DNA from 4 places in the Arthrobacter sp. StoSoilB19 genome. Region 4 is predicted to be linked to each of the others. Evidence: riboswitches for the same ligand, from Rfam matches in the RefSeq annotation. Region 4 holds a riboswitch; each other region holds the start of a gene.
The links. Region 4 has a riboswitch for S-adenosylmethionine ahead of LDO86_RS06750 (bifunctional o-acetylhomoserine/o-acetylserine sulfhydrylase). Riboswitches for the same ligand answer to the same signal wherever they lie in the genome.
Positions count from the first base shown of each region.

Region 1 (5,000 bases), 910 kb from region 4:
AACCGCGGGTTCCTGCGGGCCCTCTACTCCCTGGGCCGGGCCTCGTCGGCCATCGGCGAGGCTGAAGAGCCGGAGCGGATCGAGAAGTTCCTGAACGATTCCGATCCCACGGCAAAGGCAGCCATCGAGGGCGAATAACTCCCTGGGCCCACGCCCGCACTTTTTCCTGGTGCAGATTGCCAGGGAGGGGTTCGGGCTGGGAACGACGGCGGGCGGTCACCTTTCAATGAGAAGGTGACCGCCCGCCGTCGTATCCGGCCTGGAATGCGCCGTCCCTCATTTCGGTTAAAAGAATCGAAGGGCCAGGGGAGGAAAGGAGGAGCTGCGCGAAGCGTGGGAAAGCAGGAGAAATCGCGTCTCAGGTTCTGTGACTACTACTCGTGGATGTCGTACGCCGACTTCACCACCTGGGTTGAAGCCGAAGACGAATCGGCACCGGGAATTTCGTTTACCGAGTCCGATGCCACAGGCTGAGCGGCGCAGGTCTTAAGGTTTGGCAATACCCGTGCGGGCCATGGCGTCTGCATAGGCAGTGCGCATGTCCTCCAGGTACTCCTCCTGGCGGGCCGGGGAACCGGCGAAGGCGCGGCCGCTCAGCGAGCGGACCTTGTAGGTCTTCAGGCCGCGGCGCCAGAGGAGGGGCACCTCGGTCTTCAACAGCAGGTTGGCCAGGCGGTTGGCTTCGGTGCCATGCGCCACGATCACCGAGGCGCGGGGGACCAGGGCCAGGAACTTCAGCAGGGGCTTCAGGCCTGACTGGATCTGGTCCGGAGTGAACTTGCCGTTGGCTTCGCCCGGGACGTGCCAAGGGTGGACGTTCCACGGCATGACGAACTCCGGGCGCAGGCCAAGCTTCCACTGGATCCCCAGCATGCGGGTAACAGCGTCCTGGTCGCCGGGGGTGATGAACCCGGACGGATCCACCTCGCCGATGTTGGAGAACAGGCTGATGATGCGGCATTCCTCCACGTCGTGCATGGGGTCCACGTAGGGCACCACGGTTCCGGGCTTGGCCTCCTGCAGGGAATCACACAGTTCGTTGACGGCGGCAACGCTGGGTTCGTAGCGGCGGCTCATGAGCTGTTCGTGGAATGTTTCGGGTGCCAGGGCTGTCATGAAGTGCTGGATCTCCTGCGGGGATTGGCGTTGCTGCCGCCACGGACATGGGCGCACGGCGGCACGGCACATCAGTGGCGGTTGATTGGGGTGGACCAACTCCTGGTCGGCCTACTCCAGTTTAGCAAGCCCAGGCAAGCGAAACGCCGGCCGCCCCTTCCGGTGATGGAAGGCACAGCCGGCGCGTCGGTGCGGGAGCGGCTAGAAGAGGCGCTTCGAGGCGCGGCGGGCACCCTCACCCAGTGCCTCCAGCTTGGCGAAGGCGATCTGCGGGTGCACCCTGCCGCCCAGGCCACAGTCGGTGGAGGCAATGACGTTCCCGCGGCCCACGAGGTCCGCAAAGCGGACGATCCGGTCCGCCACCAGGTCCGGGTGCTCCACCACATTGGTGGCATGCGAAACAACGCCCGGGATGATCACCTTGCCCTCGGGGAGCTTTGTGTCCTCCCACACCCGCCATTCGTGTTCGTGGCGGACGTTTGCCGCTTCAAAGGAATAGGCGCCGGCGTTGACCTGAAGCACAGAGCCGATGATGTCGGCGAACGGGATGTCCGTGGTGTGTGGGCCGTGCCAGGATCCCCAGCACACGTGCAGCCGGATCTGTTCCTGCGGCAGGCCGCGCAGCGCCCAGTTGGTCGCTTCGACGCGCAGTTGGATGAACTTCAGGTAATCGTCCAGGGATGGCTCGGGATTGATCTGGTCCCAGCTTTCGGCCAGGGACGGATCATCGAGCTGCACCGTAAGGCCGGCCTCGATGATGGCCTTGTATTCCTCCCGCATGGCATCAGCGCAGGCGTAGACGAGTTCCTCGTCGTTCTTGTAGTAGTCGTTGGCTACCCGCGCGCATGAGCCGGGGGAGAGGGAGGCCACGAAGCCATCCGTGAGGCCTGCGGCGGCGAGCCCGGTCTTCAGGTTCCGGATGTCCGAGGCCACCAGGTCCTGGCCCGTGTAGGTCAGCGGTCCGGCGATCTTGGGCTGGGCAACGCTCTTGCGGTGGGTGAGGATGCCGGATGCGGGATCGCTGTAGGCCTCGTTGAAGGCCTGCCGGTCGCGCCGGTCCGGGAACGAGGTCAGGACAACGTTGCCGGGGGACGAGCGGCGGACGCCGGACTCGGCCCAGCGGTCCACGGTGGTTGGCTCAAGGCCCCCGAGCCGGGCGAAGGAGTAATTCCACCACGCCCCGTAATCCACCGAGCTGGACATGGTGTGCCCGTACTCGCCGTCGTTGGGGATGTCGATGCCAAGGTCCTTCTGGCGCTGCACCACGTCCACTACGGAGGCTTCGAGGAGTTCCAGGAATTCCGGCGTGATGCCGTCGGCTTCCTTGGCGGCGTTGGCCGCAATGAGTTCAGGGGTGCGGGGCAATGAACCGGCGTGGGTCACGCGGATATGGTCGGTGTTCTGGGACATGCTGGAATCTTCCTTTCCATCGGTCCTGGCAGTAGCACCTTCGGCCGGCAGGAGTCTGCCGGGACGTGGTTGCTGCGGCGTCATTGAGCCAGGTCTCTCGGCCGCTCCGGATGGTCCACTCTCAGATAAATCGACGCGCGTGGAGCCGCGCAAATCCGCACCGCTTTATGTCGTGGGCATGTCCGGCCGGCCGCCGGCGGCAGGACCGGAACGTACTTACAGCGTTTGTCCAGCATATTGACAGGTTTCGTTAAGCTTGGTTGTGTGAATGTCACATGCCTCCGCTGCGACGGAGCGGCGGATGCCACCCGAGCACTCGAAAGAGGTAACTGTGACGAAATCCCTCAGGACCCTTGCCGTTAGCGGAGCCCTCGCGCTCGCCGTCGCAGCAGGTCCGGCGCCCCTGGCCGGCGCCGTAGGCGAAGGGCCTTCCTACGACGGCAACGGCCAGATCACCACGTCGAAGCTGGCCACCTACGACCAGATGGTCTCGTTCCTGAAGGACCAGGATGCGCGCCAGCCCGCCATGGAGCTGGAGGTCATCGGCCAGACCGTCAAAGGCCGCGACATCCACCTGGTCAAGTACATATCGGACCCGGCCAAGCCCACCATCCTGTATTTGACCCAGCAGCACGGCAATGAACAGCTCACCACCGAGGGTGCCCTCGAGTTCGTCAAGCACCTGGGCACGGGCAAGTCGGCAGGCATCCTGGACGGCGTGAACATCCTCATCGTGCCCATGCTCAACGGGGACGGTGCCATGGGGGATGTCAACTTCTCCCTGGACGACTACCTTGCCAGAGGGGACCGCCACCTCACCCGCTACAACGCGGAAGGCGTGGACCTGAACCGGGACCATGTGGCCAAGGTCCAGCCGGAGACCCAGGCGCTGCACAACAACGTGATGCGCAAGTACCGCATTGACTACATGATCGACCTGCACCACCAGGGCACCCGCGCCGAGCGCGACGGCAAGCTGGTTTCCGGCTCCATCCTGTACCCCACCACCCCGAACGCCGACCCCGCCGTCGTCGAGAAATCAAAGCGGCTCGGCGCCGTTGTCTTCAACAACGTTGACTCCACCGGCTGGGGCCACCTGGGCAGGTACCAGGGCGGCAGCGCCGAGACCATCAGCCGCAACGGCATCTCCGTGGAATACGGCATTGCCACCCTGCTTTTCGAGATGCGCGGCATGTCCGACCACTACCTGGATGGTTACGCGCTGGGGCAGCGGAGCAATGGTTACCTGATCAAGCAGACGGTCACCACGCTGGCGTCCACCGCCGCGGCCATCGCGGATGGATCCATTGCCGACGCCGACACCTCCTTCTGGGACACGCTCGCCGAGCAGACGTCCCGGCCCGCGGGGGAGGCCGAGGACGAGTAGGAGGCCCGGCGCCCGCCGCGGCCCATATTTGCGAAAGGGCCGCGGCGGGCCACAACAGTGGACAAAGTGCCCCATCGGCTAAACTTGGGTGGTAAGAGCCCCGGAACTCTTGCTTCGCCGTGCCGTGCTGCGGCTGTGCGAAGGCCGGTATGTTCGGGGCATTCTCATGAACGGCGCTGCATGGGCCCGCCACCAGGTGGCTGGACCCGGGCAGCCCGAACGAATGGGGGAGGATCCCATGCCAGCAATTGTGATCGTAGGAGCCCAGTGGGGCGACGAAGGAAAAGGCAAGGCCACCGACCTTTTGGGCGGCCGTGTTGACTACGTCGTCAAGCCCAATGGCGGCAACAATGCCGGGCACACCGTCGTCGTAGGCGGTGAAAAGTACGAACTCAAGCTGCTGCCGGCAGGCATTCTCAGCCCCAACGCTGTTCCCATCATCGGCAACGGCTGCGTGGTGAACCTCGAAGCCCTCTTCCAGGAAATCGACGGGCTCCAGGCCCGCGGTGCGGACACTTCGAAGCTGCGGGTTTCCGCCAACGCCCACCTGGTGGCCCCGTACCACCAGGTCCTGGACAAAGTGACCGAACGCTTCTTGGGCAGCCGCGCCATCGGCACCACCGGCCGCGGCATCGGCCCCGCCTACATGGACAAGGTGGCCCGGCTGGGCATCCGCGTCCAGGACGTCTTTGACGAATCCATCCTCCGCCAGAAGGTGGAAGGCTCGCTGCGCCAGAAGAACGAACTCCTGGTCAAGGTCTACAACCGCCGCAGCGTTGTGGTGGACGAGATCGTGGACTACTTCCTGTCCTTCGCCGAGCGGCTCCGTCCGCTGGTCATCGACAGCACCCTGGTCCTGAACACCGCGCTGGACGAGGGCAAGGTGGTCCTGATGGAAGGCGGCCAGGCTACGTTCCTGGACGTGGACCACGGCACCTACCCGTTCGTGACCTCCTCCAACCCCACCGCCGGCGGCGCGTCGGTTGGCTCCGGCATCGGGCCCACCCGCATCTCGCGCTCCATCGGCATCATCAAGGCCTACACCACCCGCGTTGGCGCCGGCCCGTTCCCCACGGAACTCTTCGAC
Region 1 covers NZ_AP024650.1:560,602-565,601, forward strand. The annotation lists gene LDO86_RS02715 (DUF3151 domain-containing protein) at 1-138, shown strand, start outside; gene LDO86_RS02720 (hypothetical protein) at 334-474, shown strand; gene LDO86_RS02725 (uracil-DNA glycosylase) at 487-1,116, opposite strand; gene LDO86_RS02730 (cobalamin-independent methionine synthase II family protein) at 1,318-2,526, opposite strand; SAM riboswitch class I at 2,540-2,643, opposite strand; gene LDO86_RS02735 (M14 family zinc carboxypeptidase) at 2,828-3,913, shown strand; gene LDO86_RS02740 (adenylosuccinate synthase) at 4,152-5,000, shown strand, end outside.
Region 1: it holds a riboswitch for S-adenosylmethionine, as region 4 does, so the genes downstream of both, LDO86_RS02730 (cobalamin-independent methionine synthase II family protein) here and LDO86_RS06750 (bifunctional o-acetylhomoserine/o-acetylserine sulfhydrylase) in region 4, are expected to answer to the same signal.

Region 2 (5,000 bases), 1.3 Mb from region 4:
GGTCCTTGAGTTTGCGGACCATTTCCGACACCGAGGAATTTGCCACCCCCAGCCGCTGTGCGAGCTGGGAGGACGTGATGGGCTTGTCCTGCCATTCGGTAAAGGAATAAATGACCTTGACGTAATCCTCGATCGAGGAGGAGGGCGCGCTGGTCTTCACGAATCCAAGCCTACCGGCTCTGCAGGCGCCATACGGGATGCGCCGTCATGCCTTGACGGCCCGCCAAGCCAGGGTGAGGTAGGGAAGGTCGATTTCCTGGTCAGGGGTGTAGGCAAGGTGTTCGTGCAGGTACCAGTCCAGGTTGGCCAGGACCTTGGCCCGCGTTGACTCGCCGGCCCGGAGGTAGTAGCTGCGGGATTTAGTGAGTTCCATCAGGTCCGTGGTGTCCACTGTGTCCTGCCAGTGGGTGACATGCCCTTCGAGCCCCTGGAACTCCGGGCCGATGACGGGCTTGTGCCCCGGCCGGTAGACGTCGCCTGCGTGCATGATCCGGGAGAGCCGGTGCACCCAGGGCACTGAGGTGTCCAGCTGGTTCCACACCAGGCCGAGGGTTCCGTGCGGGCGCAGCACGCGGGCCAGTTCGGTGCTTGCCGCCAGGGCGTCGCACCAGTGCCACGCCTGGGCTACGGTGACGACGTCGAAGCTGGCGTCGGGCAGGCCTGTCGCCTCGGCAGTCCCCGGCATCGCCGTGGCAGCCGGGTAGTGTTCCGTGAGCTGGGCGAGCATGTCCGCCGAGGGGTCCACGGCCGTGACGTCCAGCCCCATGTCCAGCAGCAGCGCGGTGAACTTTCCGGTACCGGCACCAACGTCGAGGGCTTCATGGGCGTCGGCGGGCACCAGCCACCGGGCGGACTCCTCAGGGTAGCCGGGCCGGACGCGCTGGTAGTGCCTGCCGCCGTCCTGGAAGCTCCGGCCCAGTTCCCTGCGCCGCCCGTGATCAAGCTTGGGGCCACCCCGAACCACGCGTGGCCTCCTTCAGCTGACGTCCTGCGGTACCTTTCGAATTTACCGCATTCCCCTGACGCACGGTCAGCCGGCTGAAACAGGAGTGGCCGGTCTCCGGCGTCAGTCGTCGATGCAGGGCGCTGCGCCGGCTGTTCCAGGGGTGTTGGGCGCCCAGTGCGGGTAGGTGCGGGTGTCGTTGGCAGGGACCCAGCGGCCTGCGTCCACCACGTAGTCCCAGCCCAGCCCGTTGCTCCGGAGCGCCTGGATGCCGGCCAGCAGGCGCTCGGCATCTTCCAGGCGCGAACCGACGCCGAAGCTGGCGCGGAGGGAACCGGACGGCAGGCCCAGGCGCTTCAGCAGGGGATGGGCGCAGAAGCGCCCGTCACGCAGGCCCACGCCATGCTCTGCCGAAAGGTACGCCGCCACCAGTCCTGCGTCGTAACCCTCGACGGAGAAGTTGACCACCCCGATGGTGTCCGTTTCGGGGTTGGTGTCCTTGAAGATCTGGTGAACCGTGACGCCGTCGATCCGCTGGAGTCCCTCCACCAGGAAGGAGCGGATGGCGGACTCGTGGGCGTGCCAGCGTTCCTGGTCCAGGCCGGCAATGACCTGGGTGGCGCGGGCCAGCGTGGCGGCCCCCAGGACGTTCGGCGAGCCCCCCTCATGGCGGGCCGGGCCGGTGGCCCAGCTGACGCCGTCGAGCCTGGCTTCCTTGACGGCGCCGCCGCCGGCGAGGTGCGGGACGCCGGCGTCCAGCCAGTCCGGGCGCCCCACCAGGACGCCGGCGCCGAAGGGCGCGTACAGCTTGTGGCCTGAGAAGGCGAGGTAGTCGACGTCATCCGCGCTGATGTCTATGCGGCGGTGCGGCGCGAGCTGGGCCGCATCCACCACGATCCGTGCGCCATGTTCGTGGGCCAGCGCGGCCAGCGCCCGGATGGGGAGGATTTCGCCGGTCACGTTGGAGGCCCCGGTGACCGCGACCAAGCTGACACCGCCCTGTCCAAGCTCGGCACGTACGGCCTCAAGGGTGCCGGTGATGGTGTCGGCGGCGACGATGCTGCGGTGCGGGACGCCCTGCCACGGCAGGAGATTGGCGTGGTGTTCGATGTCCAGGTACAGCACTTCGCCGTCGTGGCGGCCATCGGTCACGGGAAGGCAGCCGGCCAGCAGGTTCAGCGAATCCGTCGTGTTGCGGGTGAAGATGACCGAATCATCCGGGCGGCCGCCCACGAAATCCCTGACGATGCTGCGCGCGTTCTCGTACACGGAGGTGCTGATCTGGGATGCGTATCCTGCCCCGCGGTGGACGCTGGCGTAGTAGGGGAGGATCTCATTCAGGTAAGCCGATACTACGGACAGTGCCGGGGCGGAGGCGCCGTAATCGAGGTTGGCGTACCGCACGTGGCCGCCTGAAATCAGGGGCGCCTGGATTTCGGCGCCGGTGACGGCAGCGAGCGGCCGGCCGGCTGCGGCGTGGCGTGCTTGGGGGACGGCAGCTTCGGCAATGACGGGCTGGGGGGAGACGGTGGCAGTTGTCACAGAGACCTCACTTGGTACAGGACTCCGGCATAGTGGAATCCGCGCTTGCCGCATCCGCTCCGGACCGGCCTGGTCGTCACCCGGGGCACCCCACCGCGAATGGAGGGTTGCCGGCCAGCAAACCGGGGTTTTGCGCTGGCACTCGTGACCTGCATAAAAGCGTAGGACATGGGGCGGCCAGGACTGAAGCCGCGGCAATTGTTAAGGGCTTTGTTACGCGCCCCCGAATAAACGACGCCGGGCACCTGCCTTGGGAGGTGTCCGGCGTCGCATTATTCGTTCAAACGTGGAAAGCGCGTGAGTTACAGCAGATCGTCCAGGTACGGGTTCAATCGGTGCAGGACCTCCGAGTGCAGGATTGAGTTCGTGGCCAGGGCGTTCCCGCCGAACGGGCCGTCCTCGCCTTCCAGGGATGTGAACCGGCCGCCGGCCTCCACCACGATCGGCACCAGGGCAGCCATGTCATAGAGGTTCAGCTCGGGTTCGCAGGCGATGTCCACGGAGCCCTCGGCCACCATGCAATACGACCAGAAATCCCCGTAGGCCCGGGTCCGCCAAACGTCCTCGGTAAGGCCGAGGAACTCGTCAAGGTTTCCGCGTTCCTTCCACCCGCCCAGGCTGGAGTAGGAGAGGGAGGCGTCGGAAAGCTTCGACACGTTGGACACGCGGAGGCGGGTGGCGGCGGCAAGGGACCTGCCCATGTACGCGCCCATGCCTTTCGCCGCCCACCAGCGCTTGCCCAGGGCCGGGGCGCTGACGACGCCCACCACCGGTTCGCCCTCATCCACGAGGGCGATCAGCGTGGCCCATACGGGAACGCCGCGGACAAAGTTCTTGGTTCCGTCAATGGGGTCGATGATCCAGCGCCGGGAACCGTGGCCGGTGCTGCCGAATTCCTCGCCCAGGACGGCGTCGCGGGGGCGTGAACGGGAGAGCTGGCCCCGGATGGCTTCCTCGGCGGCCTTGTCCGCGTCGGTGACCGGCGTCAGGTCCGGCTTGGTCTCAACGTGGAGGTCCAGGGCCTTGAAGCGGCTCATGGTCTGGTCATCCACGGAGTCGGCCAGGACATGGGCCAGGCGCAGGTCATCGTTGTAGCTCGAAGCGGGTTGGATCATGGTTCCAAACTACCGTCTGTGGACGGTTCTGCCGGGAGAACGCGTCAGTTGACGCTGCCGAGCTCCTTGGTTTCCTGTGCTTCCATCCTCGGGTCCGTACCAAGCAGGCGCCGCAGCGAGGCCAGCCGGGCCGCGCCGGTGGGACCTGCGTGTCCGCCTGCCACCCAGTCGTCGAGGCCGCAGTTCACTGCGGTTGCGGTGTGCTTGCAGCCCCGTTCGCAGTTCTCGATGCCGGGGGAGAGGTCCGGGAAGGAGCGCAGGATGCGGTCAGGGTCCACGTGGGCCAGGCCAAAGGAACGGATGCCGGGGGTATCGATGATCCAGCTGCCGGGAGGCGCGTCCGCCAACCGCAAGGCAAGGGCCGACGACGACGTGTGGCGGCCGCGCCCGGTCACGGCATTCACGCCGCCGGTGGCCCGCTCGGCGCCGGTCAGGGCGTTCACCATGGTGGACTTGCCGACGCCGGAGTGCCCCAGCATAACGGTGACCTTGCCATCGAGATGGTCCCGCAGCGCCGCCACTGCGGCGCTGTCCAGCCGCGCCGAGAGCCCGTCATCGGACCGGGCATCGATTCCCGACGCCTGCGCATCCGCCGTCTTGCTGATGATCACCGGGAAGTCCAGGTGCGTGTAGTTGGAAAGCAGGTCCGCGGGGTCTTTGACGTCGGCCTTGGTGACCAGCAGGATGGGTTCGATTCCGGCGTCGTATGCGGCCACGAGCGCGCGGTCGATGAACCCCGTGCGGGGTTCCGGGTTGGCGGCAGCCACCACGATCACCAGTTGGTCGGCGTTGGCCACCACCGCGCGCTCAACGGGGTCGGTGTCGTCGGCGCTGCGGCGCAGGAGGGTGTGGCGGTCCTGGATCTTCACCAGCCGGGCAAGCGTGTCCGGCGCGCCGGAGACGTCCCCCACGAGCGAGACGAAGTCGCCTGCCACAACGGGCGAGCGCCGAAGTTCCCGGGCGCGCGCGGCAATGACAACGCGCTCATTCTCCGAGTCCTCGTCCACTACCGCGGTGTACCGCCCGCGGTCCACCGTGATGATCCGTCCGGTCACGGCGTCGTCGTGGCTGGGGCGGTCTTTGGTGCGCGGCCGGGAGCCCTTCTTGCTGGGACGGATCCGAACGTCCGATTCGTCCCAGGAATCAGTGCTCCGCGCCACTGCCGCGCCCTTCCGGTCCGGCGGCGGACCCTTCTCCCTGGGCCAGCATGCCGGCCCACAGCTGCGGGAAATCCGGCATGGTCTTGGCCGTGGTGCCGATGTCCTCCACCTGGACGCCTTCGACGGCGAGTCCCAGGATTGCGCCGGCCGTGGCCATGCGGTGGTCGGCGTAGCTGTGGACGACGCCGGCGTGCAGCCGGGTGGGCCGGATCACCAGGCCGTCGCTGGTTTCCTCGGCGT
Region 2 covers NZ_AP024650.1:2,753,462-2,758,461, reverse strand. The annotation lists gene LDO86_RS12670 (metal-dependent transcriptional regulator) at 1-160, opposite strand, end outside; gene LDO86_RS12665 (class I SAM-dependent methyltransferase) at 206-964, opposite strand; gene LDO86_RS12660 (aminotransferase class V-fold PLP-dependent enzyme) at 1,067-2,485, opposite strand; SAM riboswitch class IV at 2,522-2,635, opposite strand; gene hisN (histidinol-phosphatase) at 2,788-3,600, opposite strand; gene rsgA (ribosome small subunit-dependent GTPase A) at 3,645-4,760, opposite strand; gene aroA (3-phosphoshikimate 1-carboxyvinyltransferase) at 4,744-5,000, opposite strand, start outside.
Region 2: it holds a riboswitch for S-adenosylmethionine, as region 4 does, so the genes downstream of both, LDO86_RS12660 (aminotransferase class V-fold PLP-dependent enzyme) here and LDO86_RS06750 (bifunctional o-acetylhomoserine/o-acetylserine sulfhydrylase) in region 4, are expected to answer to the same signal.

Region 3 (5,000 bases), 1.8 Mb from region 4:
GGCCCGCACCGGCCGCGGACGTGGTCCGGTCCCTGGTGGATTACCTGGCTCCCGTCCTGTCCGAACAGGGGGAGCTGGCACTGGCACGGCAGGGGGTGGAGGACATCATCGCCCGCGGAACGGGAGCCGCCGAACAGCGCCGCGCCCGGGACAAGGCGGTGGCGGGACCGCCCCCGGAGGACATGGGGTTCGGCGCCGTGGTGCGGCAGGCCGTCAACGTGACCATGCGGGATGCCCTGGACCTTGCTGACGTGGAGGGCACGCCCGAACTGCTGCGGGTCCGCCAGAGCTGACCTTCGACGCGCATATCCATTCCCGACGCGCAGATTCCTCCTCGCGGCCCATATTTGGTGCGCGCCAGGGAATCTGCGCATCGAAAGGAGGAAGCGCGTCGCCCGGACCCAGAGGAGCTAGGGCTTCCCGCGCGGCTAGATCTGCTTGAGTGCCTGTTCCAGGTCGCGGAGGAGGTCCTCCGGGTCCTCGAGCCCTACCGAGAGCCGCACCACGCCGTCACTGAGCCCAATGGCGGCGCGCCCTTCCGGCCCCATGGCGCGGTGCGTGGTGGTGGCGGGGTGCGTGATCAGGGACTTCGAATCACCAAGGTTGTTGGAGATGTCGATGATGCGCAGCCCGTCCAGCAGTGCGAAGGCCGCTTCCTTGCCGGAGCGCCCGCCGGAGGGAGCCAGCTCAAGCGTGAGGACCGTACCGCCGGCGCTCATCTGCCGTGCCGCCAGGTCGTACTGCGGGTGGGACTTGAGCAGCGGGTACTTCACCCAGCTCACGGCGGGCTGTTCTTCCAGCCACTCTGCGAGCCGGAGCGCCGTGGCGGAGGAATGGTTCACGCGCAGACTCATGGTCTCCAGGCCCTTGGTCAGGACCCAGGCGTTGAACGCCGAGAGTGCGGGCCCGGTGTGGCGCATGAGCTGTTTTACGGGACCGTCGATGAACTCCTTGGTGCCCAGGATGGCGCCGCCCATGACCCTGCCCTGGCCGTCGATGTGCTTGGTGCCGGAGTAGACGATGACGTCGGCGCCCAGGTCACCGCAGCGCTGCAGCAGGGGAGTGGCGAAGACGTTGTCCGCCACCACCTTGGCGCCGGCGGCATGCGCAAGTTCGCTGACCGCGGCGATGTCCACGATCTCCTGCATCGGGTTGGACGGGGATTCGAAGAAGACGGCGGTGGTGGGCTTGGAGAGGGCCTCGCGCCACTGGTCCAGGTCCGGCCCGTCCACGAAGACGGTCTCCACGCCCCACCGGGGAAGGATCTCGTTCAAAATCACGAAGCACGAACCGAACAGCGACCGGGCGGCCACCACCCGGTCGCCGGCAGCCAGCAGGGCACCAAGCGCGGTGAACACCGCGGACATGCCCGACGCCGTCGCGAAGCAGGCTTCGGTGCCTTCCAGCAGCCGGAGCCGCTCCTGGAAGGTGGCCACGGACGGGTTTCCGTAGCGGGAGTAGACAAAGCGTTCGTCCTCGCCGGTGAAGGCGCGTTCAGCTGCTGCCGCGGATTCGTAGACGAAGCCGGAGTTCAGGAAGATGGCCTCGGACGTTTCCTGGAAGTTGGTGCGGTCCAGCCCGCCACGGACAGCCTGGGTGTCGGGGTTCCAGCCGGGGGCGTCTTGGTTGAAGGTCACTTAGTTCTTTCCGAGGTTGGTGGGAAGGCCGCGGTTTTTCCAGCCGTTGACGGTGCGTTCGCCATAGCGGTCCGGCTCGCCTTCAAAGCCCTCCAGCACGTTGTAGGAGGTGAAGCCGGCCCGGGTGGCCGCGATGGCTGCCGCGATGGACCGCTGGCCGGAGCGGCACAGGAACACCAGTTCGGTTGAACGGTCCTCGGGCGCCTGCTGGCTGAGGTCGTTGATGAAGTCGGGGTTGGGGATGCCGCCGGGGAAGGTCCACTGGATGAAGAGGGGGTCGTTGTCCGTGGCCTTGGTGTCCGGAATGCCGATGTGGGCCCATTCGCCCTCGGTGCGGACGTCCACCAGGATGGCGCCCTGTTCCAGCTTCTCCCATGCTTCCTGGGGCGTGAGGTCTCCCGCGTAGCTCATGCGTGGCCCTCGCCGTCGAACTCGCCTTCAAATTCGGCGTCCAGTTCATCCACTGCGGTGGCAACCGCGGCATCGGCCGAGGCGATTGCCGCCGGAAGGACCACTGCCTGCGCCACGATCACGCTGGTGCCGTTGAAGGTGGCTGCCGGGCTGCCGTGCAGCACATAGCCGTCGGCCAGGGCCGTGGAGATCCGCTCGCAGAATGAACGGTCATCCGGGCCGGTGATCAGGCGGTAGGACAATTTTTCGTCAGGGGCAGGTGCGTCAGACACGACGGATCTCCTTCTTTCACGCTTGCAGCTCGAATCGGTCGATATGCCGAGTATTCACCTGAGGCACCCCGCCGCGAAAGGGAGGGTTGCCGACCGGCCAGTCAGGGCTTCACACCGGTACTCATTACTCCCCAAAAACGTAACATCTGCCGCGCCAAGCCGCACCGCCGCCGTCGTCATGTTCCGTAATTGAGCAGCGCTGAAGGGAGGCGCGGGGTTGAAGGAAAGCGCGACGGCGGACATCGCCGCAGGTGGGCGGCCGGCCACGTGCCGCCCGGGGCCGCAGGGCCGATAAAGTTCTTACCGGGGCGCCGCCCCGTCGTCACAGCAATGAGCACCGGGGGTCCTGTCAGCATGCGGGCAAACACATCGCGCCACCAGGCCGCCATCCGGGGGACCCGCCGGCCGTCCATCGGGGCGTTCCTGGCCGCGGCCCTCGTCAGCCTCCTGGCCCTGCTGGCGGCTGCGCCGGCGCATGCGGCGGACGTTGCGCCGGAAAAGGGAAAGCCCTGGCTGGGCGCGGTGCTCGAGTGGGGCGAGGACACCGCCGCAGGTTTCAGCGGCCGGCTTGGTGCCAGTCCGGCCGTCTTCGGCCACGACATCACCATCCCCTACCGCGATGCGGAACGGAACGACCTTGACGGCTTCCTTCAGCAGGCCGCGTCCCTAGGCGCCCACGCCCTGCTCACGGTGAAGCCGTCAGTGCCCCTGGACCAGCTCGGCACCGCGGAAGCGGAAGCATTCGCAGCGCAGGTGCGCGACCTTACGTCCGGGTTCAAGGGGCAGTTGCTGATCCGGTTCGCCCCGGACATGAATGCAAGCTGGGTGGCCTGGGGCCAGCAGCCCGCCGCGTACCGGCAGGCCTTCAGGGCTGTGGCGGCAGCGTTCAAGAAGTACGACGGCGGCCGGGCCACCTTGGTGTGGGCGCCTTACCTGGGCAAGGACTACCCCTTTGACCGCAACCGGGATGCCCCGCAGCCCGGAACCGAAGGCTTTTCCCTCCTGGACACGAACGGCGACGGGGCCTGGAACTCAAGCGACAGCGCCTACGCCCCTTACTACCCGGGCGACGACGCAGTGGACTGGGCGGGGCTGGCCGCCTATCACGACGACACGGCCGGCGGCCCCGCCGTCAACTCCCAGCCGAGGGCCGGCGAGCTCCAGGACATGCTGACGGCCTCCGGCGGCGAAAACTTCTACGGCACCTATTCCGAGGGGCGCAACAAGCCGTTCCTCCTCCAGACCTCTGCTTTCTACAGCCCCGCGTCCGGCGGCGCGCAGGAGGCGGACATCAAGGCGGGCTGGTGGGACCAGGTGGTGGGAACTGCCACTTCCCCAGCTTTTGCCGGGACGGCCGCCGTTGTCTGGGACGAGCGCACCAGCACCAGGGATACCGGCGTGGCGAGCATCAGCTGGCTGCTCACGGGACAGGCGGGCATCGCCAAAGCGGCCCTGGACAGGCTGAAGGCATCGCCAATGGTCACCGGGCCGGTCACCGACGTGGCATCCGGGAGCACCTACGTCCGGGCCAACACGCTCTCCGGGGCTGCCGCCTGGACTGTTGCCGCCGCCATGGCCATCCTCCTGGTGGCCCTGTGGCAGATACCCCGCCGGATCAACGCAGCCACGGCCTGGGGCTACCAGGATCCCTCCGCCAGGGACTCGCGCATCGATCTGCTGCGCGGGATGGCCATCGTCTTTGTGGTGGTGAACCACCTGGGCATGGCATCGCTGTTCCAGCTGCTCACCCAGGAGGCCGTGGGCTTCGTGTCGGGTGCGGAACTGTTCGTCCTGTTCTCCGGACTGGTGGTGGGCATGGTGTACGGACCCAAGGCCAGGGAGGACTTCGGGCAGGTGGTCGACCTCACGACCCGCCGCGCCGGCAAGCTCTACCTGACGGCGCTGGCCGTGCTGATCGGCGTCTTCCTTCTGTCCCTGCTCCCGTTCTTCCACACCGAGGCCCTGACCACGTTCGTGGACCAGGGGACCGGTGGCGCCGGGCACAACGGGGCCGGCCGGACCTACGACCTCTATGCGGGCATGTCATCGCTGTTCCAGTTCCCCGTCCCGCCCCAGGTGCTTCCGGCCATCGTGCTGCTGCAGTTCGGTCCCTGGCAGTTCAATGTCATGGGGCTCTATGTGGTGCTGTTGCTGGTCAGCCCGCTGATCCTCGCGGCGCTGAACCGCGGAAAGGCCATCTGGGTCGTGGCGGTGTCGGTTGCCGTGTATGCGGCAGGTGCCATGACCAGGTTCCGGATCCTGCCCTCGCAGTTTGAGGACTCCTTCCCGCTGCTGGTGTGGCAGGTGCTTTTCGTGCTTGGGCTGGTTGCGGGCTACCATCGGCGCAGCATCACAGCGTGGCTGTCGCGCCACACGTGGGTGGTGGTTGCCTGCACCACGGCAGCATTCGCTTTGGCCTTCCTGTCCTGGGGCAACCCCTACCTGGCCAACGCCTATGACGTCCGACTGGCGCTGCTGCCGGATGCGTCCTACCGGGCAATGTATGACGCCTTCTTCGGCCGGACATACCTGGCCCCGGGCCGGCTGCTCAACGTCCTGGTCCTGGTGGTGGCTGCGTACGCATTCCTCAGTGCTTACTGGAAACCGGTGGACCGGGCCCTGGGCTGGTTCCTGGTCCCGCTGGGACGGGCCACGCTGTACGTCTTCATCATGCACGTGG
Region 3 covers NZ_AP024650.1:4,020,158-4,025,157, reverse strand. The annotation lists gene LDO86_RS18620 (glutamate--cysteine ligase) at 1-293, shown strand, start outside; gene LDO86_RS18615 (O-succinylhomoserine sulfhydrylase) at 429-1,637, opposite strand; gene LDO86_RS18610 (rhodanese-like domain-containing protein) at 1,638-2,048, opposite strand; gene LDO86_RS18605 (DUF1737 domain-containing protein) at 2,045-2,320, opposite strand; SAM riboswitch class IV at 2,334-2,449, opposite strand; gene opgC (OpgC domain-containing protein) at 2,675-5,000, shown strand, end outside.
Region 3: it holds a riboswitch for S-adenosylmethionine, as region 4 does, so the genes downstream of both, LDO86_RS18605 (DUF1737 domain-containing protein) here and LDO86_RS06750 (bifunctional o-acetylhomoserine/o-acetylserine sulfhydrylase) in region 4, are expected to answer to the same signal.

Region 4 (5,000 bases):
CGAACACCAGGGTGGCAGCCGAGGCGTAGAGGAAGAACTCGTACCACTCAACAACGGTTCCGGCCATGGAGGCCGTAACCACTTTCTTAAGGCCTGAAGCCTTGACGTCGGTTTCCTCTGTGCGCCTTGCGGCGGAGCTTTCCGTACTCATGCGAACTCCTTCGGCGTCGTCGTCGACACCACGGGGACCAATCAATGGCGGCCGGGTGTGATGCACACCACGAACGCACCGGATTCGATTGAGTATGGTCTGCCTGCGGTGCAACCTCAACGCCGATTAGTGCAGAAGGCATCTGCAGGAATGCACATGCGGGGCGCTAGGCCAGGAAGCTGCTCCGGAGCTGGCTGCCCAGCTGCCCGATCTCTGTCAGGAACCCGTCGTGCCCGATCGGCGCCTGGATGACGTGCACGTCCACGTCCCCCGGCAGGGCCTGGGCCAGCTCACGGGACTGCGACGGGAAATACAGCCGGTCCGAATCCACGGCGGCCACGAAGAACCTGGCGGTGGACCTGGCCAGGGTTTCGGCCAGGGTTCCGCGGCCCCGGCAGATGTCATGGCTCATCAGCGCCTCGGTGAGGGCGATATAGCTGTTGGCGTCGAAGCGCTTCACGAGCTTGCTGCCCTGGTGGTCCAGGTAGCTTTCCACCTGGTAGCGGCCGCGGGCGGCCAGAGCCTCACCCTTCAGGGGCGACTCCGGCGCCTGGGGTTCCCGGCCGAAGCGGCCTTCCAGTTCAGCCGCGGACCGGTAGGTGATGTGGGCAATGCGCCGGGCAAGTGCCAGCCCGGCTTCCGGGCAGGGGCCGCCGTAGTAGTCGCCGCCGTTGAAGTGTGGGTCCTGCCGGATGGCCAGGGTCTGGGCCTGCGCGAAGGCGATCTGTTCCGCCGTGCTCGCGGCACCCACGGAGATGACGGCGCAGCGCTGCACCCTCTCCGGGTAGGTCACTGCCCATTCAAGGGCGCGGGCGCCGCCCATGGATCCGCCCAGGACAGCGAACCAGCTGCTGATGCCCAGCTGGTCAGCCAGCCGGGCCTCTGCCACCGTGCTGTCCCGCAGGGTGACCAGGGGGAAGCGGGAGCCCCAGGGGGCTCCGTCCGGGGCGGCCGACGACGGGCCCGTGGACCCGTAGCAGCCGCCCACGATGTTGACGGACACCACGAAGAACTTGTCCGTGTCCACGGGAGCGCCGGGACCGGCCAATTGTTCCCACCAGCCTTCTTCGTCCGTGTCGCCGCGGGTCACGTGGGTGCTGCCGGTCAGGGCGTGCTCGATCAGGATGGCGTTGCTGGCGTCGGCGTTGAGCGTGCCCCAGGTTTCGTAGGCCAGCGTGACGTCCGGGAGGTGCCCCCCGGCTTCGAGTTCCAGCCCTCCGATGGAGGCGTAGCGGACAATTCCGTGTTCGGGGATGGTGGTTCGGGCGACGGTAACCGTCATGGCAAGACCTCTTCTACGCGCTTGCCTGCCGTCGTCTGACCGGCAGGCCAGGTCCTCACCCGGGGCACCCCACCGCGGATGGAGGGTTGCCGGCCAGCAAGCCGGGGCTGTCACTGGCACTCATGACCTGGTTCGAGTGTACGAAACACCCCCCGCTCCAGGCCAAGAGTGTGACTGGTTGTGACTTCCCCGCTTGCCGGCCCTTCCGGCGTCAGCCCTGGCGCGCTTTTAGCTCTGGGCGTCTTTGGCAGCGCGGAAACCCGCTTCCAGGTCGGCCAGGATGTCGTCGATGTGCTCCAGGCCAACAGAGAGCCGGACCAGTCCCGGATTCACCCCGGCCACCGCTTGCTGCTCCGGCGAGAGCTGGCTGTGGGTGGTCGACGCCGGGTGGATGACCAGGGAGCGGACGTCGCCGATGTTGGCCACGTGGGAGTGCAGCTCCAGGGCGTCGACGAAGCGCTTGCCCGCCTCCGCTCCGCCGGCAAGGTTGAAGGCCACGACGGCGCCCGTTCCCTTGGGCCCGTACTTGCGGCCACGCTCGTACCAGGGGCTGGAGGGCAACCCGGCGTAGGCGACGGATTCGACGTCGTCCCGTCCTTCCAGCCAGCGCGCCACTTCAGTGGCGTTGGCAACGTGGCGTTCCACCCGCAGGCTCAGCGTCTCCAGGCCCTGGGAGATCAGGAAGGCGTTGAAGGGGGAAACCGCCGAGCCAAGGTCGCGCAGCAGCTGGACGCGGGCCTTGAGGATGTAGGAGAGGTTGGCACCCAGCGCACCGTCGGCGCCTAGGTCGCGGGCGTAGACCAGGCCGTTGTAGGTGGGGTCCGGGGTGTTGAAGCCGGGGAACCGTTCAGGGTCCTTGCCGAAGTCGAATTTGCCGGAGTCCACGATCACGCCGGCAATTGCGGAGCCGTGGCCGCCCAGGTATTTGGTGGCGGAGTGGATCACGATGTCCGCACCCCACTCCAGTGGGCGGATCAGGTAGGGCGTGGACAGGGTGTTGTCCACGATCAGTGGCACGCCTGCCTGGTGGGCCACCTCGGAGATGCCTTCGATGTCCAGGACGTCCTGGCGGGGATTGGACACCACTTCACCGAAAAAGAGCTTGGTGTTCGGCTGGACGGCGTCGCGCCACTGGTCCAGGTTGTCGGGATCCTGGACGAAGGTGACCGAGATGCCGAACTTCTTCAGGGTGTGGGCGAACAGGTTGTACGTTCCGCCATAAAGGCTGGGGCTCGCCACAATATGGTCCCCCGCCTCCGCAATGTTCAGCACCGCGAACGTCTCGGCGGCCTGGCCAGAGCTCAGCAGCAATGCGGCCAGGCCTCCCTCAAGGCTGGCGATCCGCTGTTCGACGGCATCCTGGGTGGGGTTGCCGATCCGGGTGTAGATGGGTGCAAGTTCGGCGAGGGCAAAGCGGTTGGCTGCGCTTTCGGCGCTGGGGAACACGAAGGACGTGGTCTGGTAAATGGGGAGCGCGCGGGCTCCTGTGGCACTGTCGGGCTCCTGGCCGGCATGGATCTGGCGGGTTTCGAAAGACCATCCGTTGGACATCTCAGTCTCCTATGACATGGGCCCGGAATGCGTGGGGCAGTACGGGCCGCGCTTGCTTCCGGCTCTTGCCGGACAGCCAGGTCCTCACCCGGGGCACCCCACCGCGGGTGGAGGGTTGCCGGCCAGCGAGCCGGGGCTTGGCGCTGGCGCTCATGACCTGCGCCCAGTCTAGGAACGGGGTAGTCGCCGTGGACAGCATTGTGACGAACAAGGTCGCCCTGCATGGCTTTCGAGCCGCCACAGGTGGGCCGCCCCGCACCCGGCCGGGGACGCCGCCGTCGTCCTTCTTGCCCATGTTCCCGGCCCTTTTCCCGGCCCTTTTCCAGTAAGGGTACCCTTAGCTGAGAGCCGGATCACAAAGTGCCAAGATGTTGCCATGCGCATGGATCACGTCTCTTACGCCTGTGAACAAGATGGCCTCGCGGCCACTACCGAACGTATTTCATCTGCCCTCGGCGTTGAGGCAGTGAAGGGCGGGGTGCACCCCCGGTTCGGAACCCGGAATATGATCATCCCGCTCGCCGGGCACAAGTACCTGGAAGTCGTAGAGGTCCTGGACCACCCGGCTTCGGACAAGGCACCGTTCGGACAGGCCGTGCGTGCCCGTTCCGCGGCCGGTGGCGGCTGGATGGGCTGGTGCGTCGAAGTGGACGACCTCGCCCCGTTCGAGGCACGCCTTGGCCGCGCCGCGGTGAACGGCAACCGCAAGTTCCCGGACGGCCGGGAGCTGGTCTGGAAACAGATTGGCATCCTTGGCCTTATCGCCGATCCCCAGGTGCCGTACATGCTCAAGTGGGAAGGCGACCCGGCACTGCACCCGTCCAACGCCTACCCCAGCAACCTTAAGATGAGCTGCCTGACCATCGCCGGCTCCGCGTCCCGCGTGACCGAGTGGCTGGGTGAACCGGTGGAGAAGCCGCTTGAGGACGTGGCGGTGGAGTGGGTCGCCCCGCATGGAACTCCGGGCATCCTGTCGGTCACGTTTGAAACCGCCAACGGAGCCGTCACCATCTGACGCTCCACCCCAGCCTCCCGGAATGTCCGGGAGGGGGTTCACCGGGCCAGTACCCGGATCAGCTTCGGCCGCCATCAGGTGGTGACAACGGCGTCACTACCCGATGGCGGCCGAATTCATTTAAGTGGCTGCTTCCTACATCGCTGCGATCCAGGTCTGAATGTCGGTGCCTCGCTGGATGATGTGGGTATGGGAATCGGCACGGGTGTTGGGGTGGTGTTGGAGGGTGTTTCTGCCTCTGTTGCTGCCCTCGATGCTCTTACCCGTGAGGATCATTTCCTTGCCGCCGGGACCGGTGTTGGCGCTGACGTGGATGTGCTGCAGCGGCGGTACGAGCTCCGGCTGGAACGGCTGGAGGCAGTCTCCCGGGTCGAGGCTCAGCTCGCCGCGGTGAAAGCCCTGGACGCGGCAGAAGCGGTCGAAATCCAGCAGGCACTGCTTGCCCCCGACGCCCCCGTGGATGAGCGCATGTTTTCGGAGATGTCAACGGTGGAGGAGATCGCCGGAGTCCTGACCGTCAGTTCCGCGGCCGCAGGCGGGTTGGTGGAACAGTCCCGCCGGGTGTGTTCCCTGCCGCCGCTCCTGGGCGCCCTGTCAGCCGGTGACCTGTCGTGGCAGCATGCCAGGATTGTCGCCGACGAAACCGAGGGGCTCACCCCTGACGGGGCTGCTGCCTTGGTGGCGCACTTCTTCGACCCCGACGCCCCCAACCCCGCCCGCGGCGCCGCCCCCGGCGAACTCGTCCCCGCCCGGTTCCGCGCCAAGATCCGCGCCTGGCGGGAACGCCACCACCCCGAAACCCTCGAAAAACGCCACGCCAAAGGCGTCGCGGACCGGCGGATGGAATACACCCCCGACCGCGACGGCATGGCCTGGCTCTCGCTCTACCTCCCCGGCGACACCGCCTGCGCCATCTGGAACCGCACCACCGCCACCGCCCGCGGCCTGCAGGGCCCTGACGAGCCCCGCACCCTCACCCAACTCCGCCCCGACATCGCAGC
Region 4 covers NZ_AP024650.1:1,472,314-1,477,313, reverse strand. The annotation lists gene LDO86_RS06760 (MFS transporter) at 1-151, opposite strand, end outside; gene LDO86_RS06755 (homoserine O-acetyltransferase) at 318-1,433, opposite strand; SAM riboswitch class IV at 1,446-1,561, opposite strand; gene LDO86_RS06750 (bifunctional o-acetylhomoserine/o-acetylserine sulfhydrylase) at 1,662-2,984, opposite strand; SAM riboswitch class IV at 3,028-3,142, opposite strand; gene LDO86_RS06745 (VOC family protein) at 3,361-3,999, shown strand; gene LDO86_RS06740 (HNH endonuclease signature motif containing protein) at 4,189-5,000, shown strand, end outside.